One region of the Pseudomonas sp. R1-7 genome, then DNA from elsewhere that is predicted to be linked to it. Evidence: predicted binding sites of a transcription regulator. Region 1 holds the regulator's gene; each other region holds the start of a gene.
What was found. Region 1 encodes FliA, which starts transcription of late flagellar genes. Its sites were predicted from a motif close to CTAAAGTTTNNNNNNNNNNNGCCGNTAA; they were not measured.
Positions count from the first base shown of each region.

Region 2: the regulator FliA is predicted to act here: its motif matches at 4,173-4,200, upstream of motA (flagellar motor stator protein MotA).
Region 3: the regulator FliA is predicted to act here: its motif matches at 3,201-3,228, upstream of J3P79_RS12210 (methyl-accepting chemotaxis protein).

Region 1 is NZ_CP071661.1:4,218,176-4,224,282, reverse strand. It holds gene flhA (flagellar biosynthesis protein FlhA) at 1-531, shown strand, start outside; gene flhF (flagellar biosynthesis protein FlhF) at 543-1,892, shown strand; gene fleN (flagellar synthesis regulator FleN) at 2,007-2,837, shown strand; gene fliA (RNA polymerase sigma factor FliA) at 2,834-3,577, shown strand; gene J3P79_RS18770 (chemotaxis response regulator CheY) at 3,745-4,116, shown strand; gene J3P79_RS18765 (protein phosphatase CheZ) at 4,135-4,920, shown strand; gene J3P79_RS18760 (chemotaxis protein CheA) at 4,951-6,107, shown strand, end outside.
Region 2 is NZ_CP071661.1:626,785-632,891, forward strand. It holds gene J3P79_RS02810 (molecular chaperone) at 1-690, opposite strand, end outside; gene asd (archaetidylserine decarboxylase) at 826-1,686, opposite strand; gene J3P79_RS02820 (rhodanese-like domain-containing protein) at 1,706-2,521, opposite strand; gene J3P79_RS02825 (HDOD domain-containing protein) at 2,564-4,102, opposite strand; gene motA (flagellar motor stator protein MotA) at 4,269-5,120, shown strand; gene motB (flagellar motor protein MotB) at 5,124-6,107, shown strand, end outside.
Region 3 is NZ_CP071661.1:2,701,706-2,707,812, reverse strand. It holds gene J3P79_RS12235 (FMN-dependent NADH-azoreductase) at 1-440, opposite strand, end outside; gene J3P79_RS12230 (LysR substrate-binding domain-containing protein) at 569-1,477, shown strand; gene J3P79_RS12225 (MmcQ/YjbR family DNA-binding protein) at 1,474-1,824, shown strand; gene J3P79_RS12220 (DUF1294 domain-containing protein) at 1,828-2,250, opposite strand; gene J3P79_RS12215 (undecaprenyl-diphosphate phosphatase) at 2,247-3,077, opposite strand; gene J3P79_RS12210 (methyl-accepting chemotaxis protein) at 3,349-4,983, shown strand; gene pnuC (nicotinamide riboside transporter PnuC) at 5,129-5,692, shown strand; gene J3P79_RS12200 (AAA family ATPase) at 5,689-6,107, shown strand, end outside.

The DNA of each region.
Region 1 (6,107 bases):
GAAGAGCTGGTGCCGGGTGTGGTTTCGCTGTCGCAATTGCTCAAGGTATTGCAGGCGCTGCTGGCCGAACAGGTTCCGGTGCGCGATATCCGCAGCATTGCCGAAGCGATCGCCAACAACGCTTCGAAGAGTCAAGATACCGCCGCTCTGGTGGCTGCGGTGCGGGTTGGCGTATCCCGCGCAATCGTCCAAAGCATTGTAGGCACTGAGTCTGAGCTGCCTGTGATCACTCTGGAGCCAAGGTTGGAACAGATATTGCTCAATAGTCTGCAGAAGGCAGGACAAGGCTCGGAAGAGGGTGTTCTGCTGGAGCCAAGCATGGCCGAGAAGCTGCAGCGTTCGCTGATCGACGCAGCCCAGCGGCAAGAGATGCAAGGCCAGCCAGTGATCCTGCTGGTGGCCGGTCCGATTCGAGCGATGCTCTCGCGATTCGGGCGCCTCGCGGTCCCGGGGCTGCATGTGCTGGCGTACCAGGAAATACCGGACAACAAGCAAGTGACCATCGTTGCGACAGTAGGGCCCAACGGCTGAGGTAGTGGTTTATGCAAGTGAAGCGTTTTTTCGCCGCCGATATGCGTCAGGCCATGAAACTGGTTCGTGACGAGCTGGGCGCTGAAGCAGCCATCATCGGCAACCGTCGTATCGCCGGCGGTGTCGAGCTGACGGCGGCCCTGGATTACAAATTGTCGGCGCTGGCCCCGCGCGTTCCAAACATGGAACTCGAGGACGAGCTGCGCAAGACCCAGTCGCGCATCGCCAGCGCCCAGGCCGAGCTGAGCCTGCGCGCCAGCGAAGGCACGGGCAGCGCGGGCACCAATCGTCAATTGTTCGCCGGCCAGCCCTTGACCGCAGGCCTGCCGCTGACCGCTGCCGAACCGCTGATCGAGCCGACGCCGGCCGAGCCGCGTCGTCCGGCACCCGCGCCAGCCGCCCCGGCCCCAGGCGTTGATCCGCGTGCCCTGGACTCGATGCGCTTCGAACTCAACAGCCTGCGCGAGTTGATGGAAGTCCAGCTCGGTTCGCTGGCCTGGAACCAACTGCAAGGCAGCCGTCCGGCCCAGGCCAACCTGTGGCGTCGCCTGCAACGCATTGGCTTGTCCGGCCCGTTGGCGCGCGACCTGCTGGCCCTGATCAACGACATCGACGAGCCTCGCCAGGCCTGGCGCATGTTGCTGGCTCACCTGGCGCGGATGATCGCCACGCCGGAAATCGAGCCACTGGAGGAGGGCGGAGTGATTGCCATGGTCGGCCCGGCCGGCATGGGCAAGACCACGACCCTGGCCAAGCTCGCGGCCCGTTATGTACTCAAGTACGGCGCCCAGAGCATCGCCCTGGTGAGCATGGACAGTTTCCGCATCGGCGCCCAGGAGCAACTCAAGACCCTGGGTCGGATCCTCAACGTGTCGGTGACCCATGTGGATCCGGGTCAATCCCTGGCCCAGGCGCTGGAGCCGCTGATGCGCAAACGCGTCGTGCTGATCGACACCGCCGGCCTGCAAGCCAGCGATCCGGCCCTGCGCATGCAGCTGGAAAGCCTGGCCGGGCGTGGCATCAAGTCAAAAAATTATCTCGTGTTGGCAACCACCAGCCAGAAACAGGTTCTAACCGCCGCATACCACAGCTACAAACGCTGCGGGCTGGCCGGCTGCATCCTGACTAAGCTGGACGAAACGGCAAGCCTGGGCGAGGTGTTGAGCCTGGCGATCGGTCATGAACTACCGGTGGCCTACCTGACCGACGGGCCGCGGATCCCGGATGATTTGCATCTGCCGCGCCGTCATCAACTGGTCAGTCGTGCCGTGAGTGTGCAAATGCAGGAAGAACCCAGCGAAGAAGCCATGGCTGATATGTTCGCTGACATCTACCACAGCCCGACCAAGCAGGTTGGCTGAGGTAATCATGAATATTTTTTGTACCTACATCGATGGTCTGCCATGCATTGTTCCGAGTGAACGCGCAGCCAGTAATGTGGCCTCCGTCTAAGTAAGACAAGGTAAAGAACGAACATGGGCAGCATGCATCCCGTACAGGTGATCGCGGTGACCGGCGGCAAAGGTGGCGTCGGGAAGACTAACGTGTCAGTGAACTTGTCCCTGGCTCTGGCAGAGCTTGGCCGACGGGTCATGCTGCTGGACGCCGACCTGGGCCTGGCGAACGTCGACGTGCTGCTGGGGCTCACACCCAAGCGCACGCTGGCGGACGTGATTGAAGGGCGCTGTGAGTTGCGCGACGTGCTGTTGCAGGGCCCCGGCGGGATTCGCATCGTGCCGGCCGCCTCCGGCACCCAGAGCATGGTGCACCTGACGCCTGCGCAGCACGCCGGCCTGATCCAGGCGTTCAGCGACATCGGTGACAACCTCGATGTGCTGGTGATCGACACGGCTGCCGGTATCGGTGACTCGGTGGTCAGTTTTGTCCGCGCCGCCCAGGAAGTCTTGCTGGTGGTCTGCGACGAACCGACGTCGATCACCGACGCCTACGCCCTGATCAAACTGCTTAACCGCGACTATGGCATGAACCGCTTCCGCGTCCTGGCCAACATGGCCCAGAGCCCACAGGAAGGACGCAACCTGTTCGCCAAGTTGACAAAGGTCACGGACCGCTTCCTGGACGTCGCCCTACAATACGTCGGCGCAGTGCCTTACGACGAAAGTGTACGCAAGGCGGTCCAGAAGCAACGTGCCGTTTATGAAGCTTTTCCACGTTCCAAATGCGCGCTGGCGTTCAAGGCGATCGCCCAGAAAGTCGATACCTGGCCTCTGCCGGCCAACCCACGCGGGCATCTGGAATTTTTCGTCGAGCGTCTCGTGCAACAAACAGCAGGGCCCGTGTTATGACAGCCAGCGGTTACAACCATCTCTACAAAAAATCGGCACGGGACGCCCAGTACGAGTTGATCGAGCGTTACGCGCCCCTGGTCAAGCGCATCGCCTATCACTTGCTGGCGCGCTTGCCGGCCAGTGTGCAGGTCGAGGACTTGATCCAGGCGGGCATGATCGGCCTGCTCGAAGTGTCGAACAAATACGACGCGAGCAAGGGCGCCAGCTTCGAGACATACGCCGGTATCCGCATCCGCGGGGCGATGCTCGATGAAGTCCGCAAGGGCGACTGGGCGCCGCGTTCGGTGCATCGCAATACGCGCATGGTCAGTGATGCGATTCGCGCGATTGAAGCGAAAACCGGACGAGACGCTAAAGATCACGAAGTTGCAGCCGAACTCCAGTTGAGTCTCGATGATTATTACGGGATTTTGAACGATACCTTGGGCAGTCGCCTGTTCAGTTTCGACGACCTGTTGCAGGACGGCGAGCACGAAGGGCTGCACGAGGATAACGCGAGTGCTCACATGGAGCCGTCGCGTGACCTGGAAGATGAGCGTTTCCAGAGCGCGCTGGCGGATGCGATCGCCAATTTGCCGGAGCGTGAGCGACTGGTCTTGGCGCTGTACTACGACGAAGAGCTGAACCTCAAGGAAATCGGTGAGGTCCTGGGGGTCAGCGAATCGCGGGTCAGCCAGTTACACAGCCAGTGCGCGGCCCGCTTGCGGGGGCGTTTGGGGGAGTGGCGAGCGCGCTGACGAGCAGTGTGGGGACACTGCGAACGAGGCTGGCATGGCACGCGCCGGGCCAGTCTCCACCCGTTGTGCTCCAGACCGTTGTCGAGTGTTGTGCCGGATTGATTGAAATGGCGCGTCCAGGTGCTGGGCGCGTTTAAGACTGCTTGGAGGTCGAATTGGACAAGAACATGAAAATCCTCATCGTTGATGACTTCTCAACGATGCGGCGGATCATAAAAAACCTGTTGCGTGACCTCGGGTTCACCAACACGGTCGAGGCCGACGATGGCACTACCGCCATTCCGGTCCTCAACAGCGGGAGCATCGACTTTCTGGTGACTGACTGGAACATGCCTGGCATGACCGGTATCGACTTGCTGCGCCACGTGCGCGCCGATGAAAAACTCAAGCACCTGCCGGTGCTGATGGTCACTGCCGAAGCCAAGCGCGAGCAGATCATCGAAGCCGCCCAGGCCGGTGTTAACGGCTATGTGGTCAAACCCTTCACGGCCCAGGCGTTGAAAGAGAAGATCGAAAAAATCTTCGAACGCATCGGTTAACGGCGCCACGGGGGAGCTATGGACAACGAATCTTCAATGGGCGATTTCGAATCGACCCTGAAAAAACATGCCCGCGAACTGGTCGACAGCCTTGAAAAGGGCCGCTTCGGCGATGCGGTTCAAATGATTCATGAGCTCAACCAGACCCGGGATCGTGGTCTGTACCAGGAAGTCGGCAAGCTCACCCGTGAACTGCACAGCGCGATCGTCAATTTCCAGATCGATCCGAACATGCCGCAGGCCGAGGAAGTCTCGCAGATCACCGACGCCACCGAGCGCCTGGGTTATGTGGTCAAGCTGACCGAAGCCGCGGCCAACCGCACCATGGACCTGGTGGAAAGCGCAACGCCCCTGGTCAACGGCCTGAGCGAGGAAGCCCAGGCGTTGAGCACCGATTGGGGACGGTTCATGCGTCGCGAAGTCGGCGCCGAGGAATTTCGCGAACTGGCCCGTCGGGTCGACGGATTCCTGGCGCGCAGCAGCACCGAGAACCGCGCCGTGGCCGGCAACCTCAACGACATTTTGCTGGCCCAGGACTATCAAGACCTGACCGGCCAAGTGATCAAGCGCGTGACCCAGTTGGTCACCGAAGTTGAAAGCAATTTGCTCAAGCTGGTGTTGATGGCAAGCCAAGTGGATCGCTTTGCCGGCATCGAACACGACCGCGCGGCGATACTTGCTGAAAAAGATCCACAAAAACATCTCTCTCAGGGTGAAGGTCCGCAAATTCATGCCGATAAAAGAGAAGACGTTGTGTCCGGTCAGGACGATGTGGACGATTTGTTGTCCAGCCTTGGATTTTGAGTTTTAGCCCTATTTTAGGAGCAGCCATTAATGAGCTTCGGCGCCGATGAAGAGATCCTTCAGGATTTCCTGGTTGAGGCCGGCGAGATTCTAGAGCAACTGTCCGAACAGCTGGTCGAGCTGGAAAGCCGACCTGATGATGCGGATCTGCTCAATGCAATTTTTCGCGGTTTCCACACTGTAAAAGGAGGCGCCGGCTTCCTCCAGCTCAACGAGCTGGTGGAGTGCTGCCACATTGCCGAGAACGTGTTCGACATCCTGCGCAAGGGTGAGCGTCGCGTCGACTCGGAGCTGATGGACGTGGTGCTCGAAGCCTTGGATGCGGTCAACAGCATGTTCAGCGAAGTGCGCGAGCGCTCGCCGATCACCCCAGCCACCCCCGAGCTGCTCGCCGCGCTGTCGCGCCTGGCCGAGCCGCAGTCGGCTGACGAAGCCGCGCCGGCTGCCGAGCCTGTGGTTGAAGAGCCGGTTGCCGAAGAATCGGGTGACATTACCGATCACGAATTCGAATCGCTGCTGGACTCGCTGAGCGCCGTCAAGGCCGAAGCCGAGGCTCCGGCCGCACCTGCTGCGCCAGCCGCCAATGCCGCTGCCAGCGATGAAATTACCGACGATGAGTTCGAGTCGCTGCTCGACCAACTGCACGGCAAGGGCCAGTTCGCCGCCGATGCGGTCGCGGCCCCGGCTGCCCCGGCTGCGCCAAAGGCAGCGGGTGATGACTCGGACATTACCGATGACGAATTCGAAGCCTTGCTCGACCAGTTGCACGGCAAGGGCAACTTTGCCGTCGATGCACTGGACTCGGCCATCGCTTCGGCGCCGACGCCGGCCAAGCCAGCGGCCGCGGCAGCCGGTAGCGATCTGATCAGCGACCACGAATTCGAATCGCTGCTCGACGAACTGCACGGCAAGGGCAAGTTCAGCGAAGTGGGTGCGGCTGCCGCTGCGCCTGCCGCTGCCGCCACTGCCGCGCCCGCCGCCAAGGCCGCGCCGAAGCCGGCTGCCAAGGCAGCGGAACCGAAAGCTGAAACACCCAAGCCTGCCGCCGCAGCGGCGCCTGCCCCTGCTCGGGCTCCTTCCGCCGCGCCCGCCGAAAAACCGGCCAGCGAAGCCGAGACCACCGTTCGGGTCGACACCGCGCGCCTGGACGAGATCATGAACATGGTCGGCGAACTGGTGCTGGTGCG
Region 2 (6,107 bases), 2.4 Mb from region 1:
TTCCAGCACTTCGGCCAATCGGGCGATCTGGCTCTGGCGCAACTGGTTGCTGCGCGAGGCGCCTAACAACAGCGCGACGACATAGGTTTGCTCGACGTTCAATTGATGAACCTGGCTGGCCAGTTCATCGCTGACGACCAGGTGCTGCAGTTTATGCTGGCAAGCGATCCGGTACAGCTGATGCAAATCGAGCCAGAGCCCCTCCGGCACTGGACTGTACAGCTGGCTGGAGCGCAGCAAGGTGCTATTGAGTGCGTGAGTGGCTCGCTGCAATGCGGTGCTCAACAGACGCGCCCGGTCTTTGGAGAATTTCGACGCGATACGTCCGACGATTTGTTTGTAGCCCATCGCCAGGTGGGCTTGCAGGGCCTGGCACAGGTTGACGATCTTGCGCGAGCGGTCGTCAAGCACGATGGCCTGTTGCAGGAAATGCCGCTCGAGGTGCTTGCAGACGTAATAAACCTCTGGTCGCAGCAGCTCCAGCATTTGCAGGCGGTTATCGCTGGGGGTGAGCAGTTGGTTCAGTTCGCCGAGGGCTTGGTACAGCAGGCGAGCGGTTTCGCCGATGTTCGCCTTGGGCAGGTTAGCGATCCAACGCTTGAGATCGCGTGGCGTGGCATCGCAGAAGGACAGGCGCGACTGGGTTGGTGTCGACACGCGCAGTAGCTGGAGAGGGCTGGTCTCATTCATGCCGTGGACGGGCTCCGGCGGGAAATGAAAGGGATGTTTCCAACTCTAGCAGCTGTGGGCGAAAGAGGTGATCCATCTAGCTGTATTAGCCTGTGGGAGCGAGCTTGCTCGCTCCCACAGGGGATAACATCTGAATCAGGCGTTCGGCAGTGCCAGGGCCTGGCCCATCTGGACTGGCGAGCCGGCCACCAAATCCTCGGCCCATTTCACTTGGTCTGGACCAAACAGCACGATGGCGGTCGAACCCAGCTTGAAGCGTCCGAGTTCGGCGCCTTTTTCCAGATGGATCGGCGCACGGGCCGCTTCGTCATAACGGAAGGTTTTCAGCTCGCGCTTGGGCGGCGTCACCAGTCCGGCCCACACGGTTTCGATGGACGCGACGATCATCGCGCCCACCAGGACCACGGCCATCGGCCCGCGCTCGGTGTCGAAAATGCACGCGACGCGTTCGTTGCGGGCAAACAGCTCCGGGACGTTTTCGGCGGTGGTCTGGTTGACCGAGAAAATCCGGCCCGGGATGTAGACCATTTCCCGCAGGGTGCCGGCCAGCGGCATGTGCACGCGGTGATAGTCCTTGGGCGACAGATAGATCGTGGCGAAGTCACCGCCCATGAACGGCGCCGCATTGGCCGCATCACCGCCCAGCAGTTCCAGCACGCTGAAACTGTGGCCCTTGGCCTGGAATACTCGGCCATGCTCGATCGGGCCAAGCTGGCTGACGGCGCCGTCGGCGGGGCTGAGGATCGCACCGGGTGTTTCGTCCAGAGGCCGCGCGCCATCTTTCAGGGCGCGGGTGAAGAACGCATTGAAGTGCTCGTAGGCGGTGAGGTCTTCCACCAGCGCCTGGGACATGTCGACCTGGTAGCGCTTGGCGAACCAGGCCGTGAAGGCGTTCTTGAACCAGCGTACGCGGCACTCGGCAATGCAGCCGGCCAGCCGCGACAGCAGATGGTGCGGCAGCAGGTACTGGGAGAGGATGAACAAGCGGTTTTTCATTAACTGTCCTTAAAAATCTTCAAAGCTCGATGGGCGTGTCGGGGTGGTTGCCCCATTCGCCCCAGGAACCGGCATAGCCTTTGACTCGCGGATAACCGAGCGCCTTGGCCACCAGATAGGTGAAGCCAGAGCGGTGGTGGGTCTGGCAGTGGGTGATGACTTCTTTGTCGGGGGTTATGCCCAACTGGTCGAGAATCTGCGGCATGTCCTTGCGGATGCGCAGGCTGCGCGCTGGGTCCATGCCGGCGGTCCATTCGAAATTGACCGCGCCTGGTATGTGTCCGCCCCGTGCCGCGACGACTTTTTCGCCGGAATACTCCAGCGGGCCGCGTGCATCCCAGATGGCCAGGTCCGCAGCGCCAAGACGGCTTTGCAGATACTCGCGAGTGGCGGTGGGTTCGTCGTGCAGCACCAGGTCGACGGGACCTGCGGCCGGTGCTGGGACGTCAGTCGACACCGGCAGGCCTTGGTCAAGCCAGGACAACAGGCCGCCGTCCAGGTAGTGACAATTCGAGTGCCCGATCACATCGAGCAACCAGATAAAGCGTCCGGCCCAGCCGCCGCCTTCGTCGTCATACACCACGTAGACCGCGCCAGAGTCATGCCCGAGTTCGCCGAACAGCGTTTCCAGGTCTGCTTTTGCCGGCAACAGGCCCGGCGCCGGAGGCTGGCCCAGTTGCGTGCGTTTCGGATCGACGAAGCGTGCGCCGGGAATATGACCGGTGCTGTAGCGCGCGGCGCTGGTCAGGTCCACCAGAATCAGATTGGGAGCATCGAGACGCGGCAAGAGCTCGTTCGGCTCGATTACCAGCGGCAAGCCAGAGAAGTCAGGCATGTGAGGTCTCCTGGGGCGCAAAGGGAAAGGATTGTAGCAAGTTCAGCGGCCACGGTTGGTAAAGCTGTGCAGCGCCCTTTCGATGCATTGCACGGTTTTGCCGAAAGCCTGCACGGTCACGTCCGAAAACGGCCCGCCGCCCTGGTCCGCAACCACCAGCATGATCACCCGTCCATTGCAGGTCAGCGAGCGCAACAGCAAGTGCTCGCCCCGGAACAAGGCGCGCAGGCCCGCAGGCAGCAAGGCGGAAAACTGCGCGTTGTTCTCGGGATTCAGGCGTACCTGGGCCTGTTGGCCCAGTAGTCGCTGCAGGACCTTGCTCTGGCTAATGGAGAAACTCATCGCCGCTGCTTCCTTGGGCAGGCCGGCGGTCTGGTGCACGCGCACGCTGGTCTGGCTGCGATCGGCCATCAATATCAGCACCCGGCGCATGCCGCACGCTACCAGCGCATTTCGGGCCGAGGTGGTGAGGTGCATGGCGTTGCTGAAGGGGCTCGGTTCCACCAGCAACTCGGCGCATTGCTTGCGCCAGTGGCTCAGGTCCTGTGCACTGGGCGGGGCGGCTGGCAACAAGCCGGGGTGCACGCGGCGGCAGCCTGAGGGCCAGATCAATGCCACGGCGGGGTGCCACAGGTCTGGCATGGCATCCTGGCGGGCACTGTTGGCGGCTTGCTGGTGCAACTGTTGCTGAAGCTCATCCATCGGCATTTGTAAATAGAGGCTGGTGAGATATTGCCAGCGGGCGAGGTGGGGGCTGTCCCACGCCTGTTGCGCCGCAAGTGCCAGGCCGTTGGCCAGCAACACGGTGTTGGCCGGCTGATTGAGCCAGCGCCGCAGCGTCGGGTCGTCATCCAAGCGGTTTTGCTGGCGCAGCGGATGTTCGCTGTCGCGGGCGATGCGCAGGACTTTCACCAGTTCGCGGCGCTCCTTGAGCAGCAGGCGATAACCCTGCGCAATCCAGATGGGCAAGCGCCACGTCTCTGCCAGGGCCAGGCAGACTTCCAGCAGGCGGACGCCGAACAGTTCGCGCTCGACCTTGCGTGCGGGCTCGCCTTTATGGACCACCCGCAGTTCCCACTCCCCCAGCAGTCGCGGGTGAGTCAGGGCCAGGGGCCAGAGCGGCGACAGGAATAACAGGCTGCCCCAGTGGATGTCCTGCCACAGCCGCGCCAGGCGGCTGGCGAAAAAGCCGTTGGCCTGTTGCGTGGCGTGCTGACTGATCAATTGCAACTGGCGCAAGACGACGGGTATTTCCTGCCCCGGCAACGATGGCAGCCGAGCGAGCAGTTCCTCGGTACGCTTGAGGCCGAGGCGGTTGATCGCCACTTCGAGATTTTCCGCAGGCTCCGCGAGGCTGCCATGGGTATGATGGTTGGCCTCGCGAATGACGCTCAGCGCCAGGGCGGGGCTGTCCTGCATCAGGTCAGCGATGTCGCGCAATGAGCGGCGGCTGTCGGCGATGGCCTTGCAGACCTGGTCGTGGCTGGCCTGGGGGACCGGCAGGTGCACGCTATTGAGCAGTTTTACCCAGCCTTCCAGAGTGGTCGGTCGTGGCGTTGGAACCTTGGTTTCGTTAGTCATGGCTGGACGCGATCATCGTATGAATTCTCTACGCCCTGAACGGGGCAAATTGGCTTTTCGCCAGAACAGCCTATAGTCTGGCGCAGTTTTGCCGATAAGTAGAAGAAGAGATTTTTCAGCTTCCGAATATGACCTTGAACCCGACTTAAATAAGTACTTTCTATCTATGGCTAAAATTATCGGCATCATTGTCGTGTTCGCGAGCGTGCTCGGCGGATACGTGCTTTCCCATGGCAAGATCGCTGCGTTGGTCCAGCCTTTCGAGGTATTGATCATCGGCGGTGCCGCCCTCGGCGCATTCCTCCAGGCAAACCCTGGCTACACGACGATGCATGTGCTCAAGAAATCCTTGAGCATGTTCGGCTCGCGCTTTACCCACACCTTCTATCTCGAGGTGTTGGGGCTGGTCTACGAGATCCTCAACAAGAGCCGTCGTGAAGGCATGATGGCGATCGAGGGCGATATCGAAGACGCCGCCGCCAGCCCGATCTTCGCCAAGTACCCTTCGGTGCTGAAAGACGAGCGCATGACCGCGTTCATCTGCGATTACCTGCGCATCATGTCGTCCGGCAACATGGCCCCCCATGAGCTGGAAGGTTTGTTCGACATGGAGCTGTACAGCCTCAAGGAAGAGCTGGAGCACCCCTCCCACGCGGTCAACGGTATTGCCGACGGCATGCCCGGCTTCGGTATCGTTGCGGCGGTATTGGGTATCGTGGTGACCATGGCGTCCCTGGGCTCAGGCGACCAGGCTTCCATCGGCATGCACGTAGGTGCGGCCCTGGTGGGTACCTTCTTCGGTATCTTGGCAGCGTATGGTTTCTTCGGCCCGCTGGCCCACTCCCTGGCCCATGACGCCAAGGAAGAACTCAACGTCTACGAAGCCATCAAGGCTTCCCTGGTGGCCTCGGCCTCGGGCATGCCGCCGTCGCTGGCGGTGGAGTTCGGCCGCAAGGTCCTGTACCCGAAGCACCGTCCAAGCTTTGCCGAGCTGGAACAAGCGGTTCGCGGTCGTTAAGTTATGGAAAATAACCAGCCGATCATCGTAAAGCGCGTCAAGCGCATTGCCGGCGGGCACCATGGCGGCGCCTGGAAAATCGCCTTCGCCGACTTTGCCACGGCGATGATGGCGTTCTTTCTGGTGCTGTGGCTGCTCTCCACGGCCACGCCGGAACAGAAAATCGCGATCGCCGGTTACTTCAAGGACCCGGTCGGTTTTTCCGAGAGCGGCACGCCGTACATCATCGATCTGGGCGGTTCGCCCGTCCTGGCGCCGGAGAACACCCTCAACCCCGAGGTCAAGTCCCAGCCCCAGCCCGACAAGGCGACCGTCGACGCCAATGAGGCCGAGGGCATGGCCGAGCAGGTCGAGCGCGAGCGCTTGGAATTGCTCCTGCAAGAGTTGCAGAACAAGGTCGAAGAGAACCCCGAGCTGCAGAAGTTCAAGGACCAGATTCTGTTCGAGATCACGCCGAACGGCCTGCGCATCCAGATCATGGATGCCGATAACCGTCCGATGTTCGACTCTGGCAGCGCACGGCTCAAACCGTATTTCGAAGACATCCTGCTGGCCATGGCCGACACCATCAAGGCGGTGCCGAACAAGATCAGTATCAGCGGTCACACCGATGCCAAGCCTTACGTGGGCAAAGGCGATTTCGGTAACTGGGAATTGTCGGCCAACCGCGCCAACGCGGCACGTCGTGCCCTGGTGGCGGGCAGCTATCCGGATGAGCAAGTGGCGCGAGTGGTCGGCTACGCTTCTTCGGCACTGTTCGATCGCAAGGATCCCTTCAATCCGGTCAACCGGCGTATCGATATCGTGGTGTTGACCAGGAAAGCCCAGAAAGCCATCGAAGGTTCGCAAACCGACGATCCGGTGCCCGATACGGCGCCAGACCCGGCCCAGGGCGAGGTTGCGCCGGGTGAAGTACCGGTGCCATCGGCCACCCCAGGCGCGGCGGTCGATCCGAACGCCTTGCCGGCGGACCAGCAGCCCGTTCCG
Region 3 (6,107 bases), 1.5 Mb from region 1:
TTGCCCGCGTGCAAACCGCCCGCAGTGGAAACGATCACCAGCTTCTTGCCACGGCACAGTCCTTCGAAGCCGGCATCGGTGTAACGGAATGTCTGGCCGGCGACGGCGATGCGATCAATCCACGCCTTGAGCTGGGTCGGAACAGTAAAGTTATACATGGGAGCTGCAATGACCAACGCATCCGCCGCCTGGAACTCGGCCATTGCCTCGGCGCTCAGGTCAGCTTCGTACTTGAGCGCGGCGTCGCGCAATTCGGCGCTGGTGCCGGCAGCGACTAGCGTCTGGGCGGAGAAGTGGCTGATGGCGTCGGCCGCCAGGTCGCGGTAGGTCACGGTGATCGCCGGCTCAGCCGCCTTCCAAGCTTCAACTACTTCACGGCTCAATTGGCGTGAAGCGGAGTTATCGCCGAGGATGCTCGAATCGATGTGCAACAGTTTCATGTGAGTGCTCTCCAAATGAGGATCGCGACCAGGCGATCAATTGCGAATATCCTATCGGTGAAAGCAATGGCCGATAAGTAAGCATAAATGCGATAGTTCGTCCCACTGCCAGGACAATCGAACTCAAGATGCAAGACCTCAACGATCTTTATTACTTCGCCAAGGTGGTCGAGGCCGGCGGCTTCGCAGCGGCCGGCCGCTTGCTCGGCATCCCGAAATCGCGGCTGTCACGGCGTATTGCCGAGTTGGAAGAGCGTCTCAATGCTCGCCTGCTGCAACGTACGACCCGCCAGTTGAAGCTGACCGCAGTGGGCGAACGCTACCTGCGCCACTGCCAGGCGATGCTGCTGGAGGCGGAAATGGCCGACGAGGCCGTGGCAAGCATGTCCAGCGAACCCCGTGGACGATTACGGGTGTCGAGCCCGGTGGGACTGGCGCATCAATTCCTGCCATCGATCATCGAAACCTTCCTGGCGAAGTACCCGCTGGTCCAACTGGAGATGACGCTGCTCAACCGCCGGGTGGATCTGGTCAGCGAAGGCATCGACGTCGCGCTGCGCGTGCGGGACCTGGGAGACGAAGACCCACTCTTGATGACCCGCCGCTTGCGCCAGGCCCGGTTGATCATGGTCGCCAGCCCGGCCTTCACCCAGGGACGCCGAATCGAAACCCCGGAGGATCTTCGCCAACTGCCGGTACTGGGAGCGCTGGAAGCAGATCGACTGGTTCACCTGCGCCTGCTCGACAGCGATGGCCAAAGCACCGAGCTGACCCTGGAAGCGCGCCTGGGCATCGATGATTTCATCGTGCGCCGCGCCTGCGCCCTCGCCGGCCTGGGCTTTACGCTGCTGCCAAGCATGTATTGCGAAGAGGAATTGCGCGACGCCAGATTAGTGGAGCTGTTGCCGGGTTGGTCGTCCCCCGATGGCTGGCTCTTGGCGGTTTATCCTCACCGACGGGGTATGCTGCCGGCGGTGCGCGCCTGGATCGATCACTTGGTAGCGGCATTCGAACAATGCGGAGAAAAAACGCTATGAGCTTGAGCGAAGAGGACGTCGCACGGTTTTGCCTGGGCTTGCCAGGTGCCAGGGAAGACTACAAGTGGGGCGGCGTGCGGGTGTTTTCCATCGCAGGGAACAAGATGTTCGCGTTGCAGGGTCTGCGCGGCGACTCATTGGCGTTCAAGGTCGATAAGGACCTGTTTCTCGGCCATTGCGACCGACCGGGCATTCACCCTGCGCCCTATCTGGCGCGTGCACAGTGGGTCATCATGAACGTGCCCTACCCGCTGGGTGACGACGAATTACGGGGTTTGCTGCAGCGTTCGCATCAACTGGTGGTCAGCAAATTGCCGAAGCGGACGCAGGTTGGGCTGTTGCTGTAGTTTCTAGAACAACGCCAGCAGATGCCCGCCCAGGAACAACTGGTCAATCCAGAATCCCTGGTGCAACAACACGACAAACCAGAACACCACCTGGAACGACACCTTGCGGGTCTTGTGGCGAAACACCTGTTGTGCCAGCAATGCTCCGGGCCAGCCGCCGGCCAGCTCAACGGCATGCAAGACATTTTCCGGCGTGCGCCAGGCGTCGGAACGTGCCTTGCGCTTATCGCTCCAGTAGAGCAGGAACGCCACGACACTGACGACGCCGTAAGCCGTCATCGGCACCCAGGACTCGCCTTGCAGCCCGAGCAGCAGCGAACCGGATAGCGGCAAGGCGCACAGCAGCGCGAACACGCCCAGCTTGAGCCGCAGGTTCTGCACGCCCCCGCCGGTATGGCGCGCGGCGCGCCGGCCTGAATCGTTCATGGCTGGGCCGCTGTCCAGTCCACCCAACCGAATTGCCAGGTCGCCAGGATCAACAGGCCGAAGGCAATTCGATACCAGGCGAAGACCGCATAGCTGTGGCTGGCGATAAAGCGCAGCAGGCCCTTGACCGCGATCATGGCGAAGATGAACGCGGTGATGAAGCCAATGGCAAACACCGGGAAATCCGCCGGGACGAACAGTTCGCGGTATTTATAGCCGGAGTAGACCGCCGCGCCGACCATGGTCGGCATCGCCAGGAAAAACGAGAACTCGGTCGCGGTCTTGCGCGACAGGCCGAACAGCAGCCCGCCTATGATGGTTGCCCCGGAGCGGGAGGTGCCCGGAATCATCGCGATGCACTGGGCCAGGCCGACTTTCAGGGCATCCTTCCAGGTCATGTCATCCACGGTCTCGGCGTGCACCCTGTGTTGGCGCTTCTCGGCCCAAAGCATCACCAGACCACCCACCACCAGCGCCGTGGCGACAGTGATCGCGTTGAACAGGTAATGGTGGATCCAGTCGGCAAGCAGCACGCCCAGTATCACCGCGGGAAAGAAGGCAATCAGCAGGTTGGCGGTGAAACGACGGGCGCCGGGTTGCGTGGGCAGGCCCAGCACCACATCAAAAATCTTGCGCCGGAACTCCCAGACCACCGCCAGGATCGCGCCGAGCTGGATGATGATGTTGAACGCCATCGCACGCTCACCGCCAAACCCAAGCAAGTCTGCGACGACTATCTGATGCCCCGTACTGGAAATCGGCAGGAATTCCGTCAAGCCTTCCACGACGCCAAGAATCAATGCCGAAAAGGCAGTCCACAAATCCATTCATCCCCCAAAAAAGGCCTGTCTATCCAGGCCTTATCTCTATTCAAACGTTACGCAGGTGCACGCAGCGGCTGCACGATAACCGCGACCTTGCAAAAAAAACCAATGAAAAAACGGAACAGGCTCAGGTTTTGCGCTGCGGGGCCGAAATCCTATCAGACAAGCCCTGATAACGCTGCCGCGTTATGACCCAGGTCAAGCACGGGTATCCGCCGAGCGTTAAAGTGCCGGCCGTCGTTAATGACAAGAATAAGAACCGGAGTGACAGCGTATGAATAGCTTGCGCAGTGTATCGATCAGCCGACGCTTGTGGCTCATCCTGGTCGTGGCCATCGTGATGTTGTTCACGTTGGGCGCGTTTATGCTCAAGCAGATCCACACCGATCTGTACCAGGCCAAGGTGCAGAAGACCCAGCACGTGGTCCAGACCGCCAGTGGCGTGTTGAACTACTACCATGGCCTGGAAACCGCCGGCACCCTGACCCGCGAGGCGGCGCAGAAGCAGGCCCTGAGCGCGGTGCGCGGGCTGCGCTATGACCAGAGCGACTACTTCTGGATCAATGACCTGACACCGGTCATGGTCATGCACCCGACCAATCCGAAACTCGAAGGCCAGAATCTCTCTGCCATTCGCGACCCCAACGGTTACGCGCTGTTCAACGAAATGGTCGCCATCGCCAAGGCCAAGGGCGCTGGCATGATCAATTATCTCTGGCCCAAGCCGGGCGCCGAAGCCCCGGTCGGCAAGACCTCATACGTCAAGCTGTTCGAACCCTGGGGTTGGATCATCGGCTCCGGCGTGTACGTGGATGACGTCCAGGCAGAGTTCCTGTCCCAGTTGATCAAGGCTTCGCTGATTGGCTTGGCGATTACCCTGGTCATGGGCCTGCTCTTGACGCTGATCGTGCGCAGCATCGTTCGCCCGCTTCAGGAGACCGTCAACGCCATGGCCAATATCGCCAGTGGCGAAAGCGACCTGACCAGGACCCTGGATACCCACGGCCAGGACGAAGTCACGCAATTGGCGCGACACTTCAACGCGTTCACCGCCAAGCTGCGGCAGGTGGTGAGCCAGTTGCAGACCTCCGCCAGCGCCCTGGGGCAATCGTCCAGCGAACTGGGCAACGACGCCGCCCAGGCCCAGCAACGCAGCCAGCAACAATCCCAACAAATGGAACTGGTAGCGACCGCGATCAACGAAGTTACCTATGGCGTGCAGGACGTGGCCAAGAATGCCGAGCACGCGGCCAGTGAAATGCGCGACGCCGAATCCCAGGCCCAACAAGGCCAGGTCAACATCGACGGCAGCTTGCAGCAGATCGACCGGCTGTCCCAGACCATCGACCAGGCGGTGGAAGTGATCCGCACCCTGGCCAGTGAAAGCACCCAGATCGGCAGCGTGCTGGAGGTGATTCGCTCCATCGCCGAGCAGACCAACCTGCTGGCGCTCAACGCCGCGATCGAAGCCGCCCGCGCCGGCGAGCAGGGCCGTGGCTTTGCCGTGGTGGCCGACGAAGTGCGCCTGTTGGCCCAGCGTACGCAGAAATCCACCGCCGAAATCCAGGCCATGATCGAACGCCTGCAAAACCATTCCGAAGCCGCAGTGAAGGTCATCAGCGACAGCAGCCGCGCTTCCCAACTGACGATCGAGCAAGCCGGTCTCGCGGGCGCCAGTCTCAATGCCATCGGCCAGGCCTTGCGCAATCTCAATAGCCTGAACGCCTCCATCGCCAGTGCCACCCTGCAACAGGCCCATGTGGTGGAGGACATCAACCAGAACGTCACCCAGGCCGCCGGCCTGTCCCACAGCACCGCGGTGGCCGCCGAGCAATCAAGCCTGGCGAGCGCGCGCCTGAAAGACCTGAGCGAACAGCTGAACGGTTTGCTCAAGCAATTCCGGGTCTAACAAACTTTGTGAGAGCGGGCAAGCCCGCTCCACATTGGTGCTGACATGGTGTTCACTATATCTCCCCATCCCGCAGTGAAATTGGAGCTGCCTACCCCATAGCGTTTACAATCCCCGCCCTCTCTGACTTCCCCAAGGAACCGCCATGTCCGGGCTTGAACTGTTTGCCGCAGCCCTCGGCGTGATCGCTGTCTGGTTGACCGTCAAGCAGAACCCCTGGTGCTGGCCGATCGGCCTGGTCATGGTGCTGTTGTACAGCTGGATTTTCTTCGAGGTGAAGTTGTATTCCGACATGCTGTTGCAGGTGGTCTATGCCGTCCTGCAACTGTATGGCTGGTGGCAGTGGACCCGCGCCGGGCACGATCATGAGGGACGGCAGGTGACGCGCCTCGGCGCGCCGTCGGTGTGGCTCGGCCTGGCGATTGGTGCGGCGGGCAGCTTGATGCTGGGTGGCGCGATGGCGCACTGGACCGATGCCGCGCAACCCTGGCTCGACGCGGCGCTCACCGGGTTCAGCCTGGTTGCCCAGTGGTGGATGGCGCAAAAACGGGTGCAATGCTGGCCACTGTGGATCGTCCTCGACGTGATTTTTGTCGGCCTGTTCATCTACAAGGACCTGTACCTGACCGCTGCACTCTATGCCCTGTTCACCCTGCTGGCGGTGCAAGGCTGGCGGGAATGGCGCGCCGACCCGGCCCTTCGCGCATGAGAGTGGTGGTCCTGACCGGTCCGGAATCCAGCGGCAAGAGCTGGTTGGCCACCCAGTTGCAGGCGCACTTCGGTGGCGTGCGGGTCGATGAATACGTGCGCCATTTCATGGAGCAGACCCAGCGCGATACCTCCCTGGCCGATATTTCCGATATCGCCGCCGGCCAATTGGCCTGGGAAGACGCTGCGCGGACACAGCAGTCGGACTTGCTGATCCTCGACACTCATTTGTTGAGCAATATCCTCTGGAGCCAGACCCTGTTCGGCGACTGCCCGGCCTGGCTCGAACCAGCCTTGCTGGCGCGCCATTACGACTTGCACCTGCTGCTCAGTCCCGAGCAGGTCGAATGGGTCGGCGATGGCCTGCGTTGTCAGCCCACGCTCGCCGAACGGGTGGTTTTTTTCGAAGCCATCGA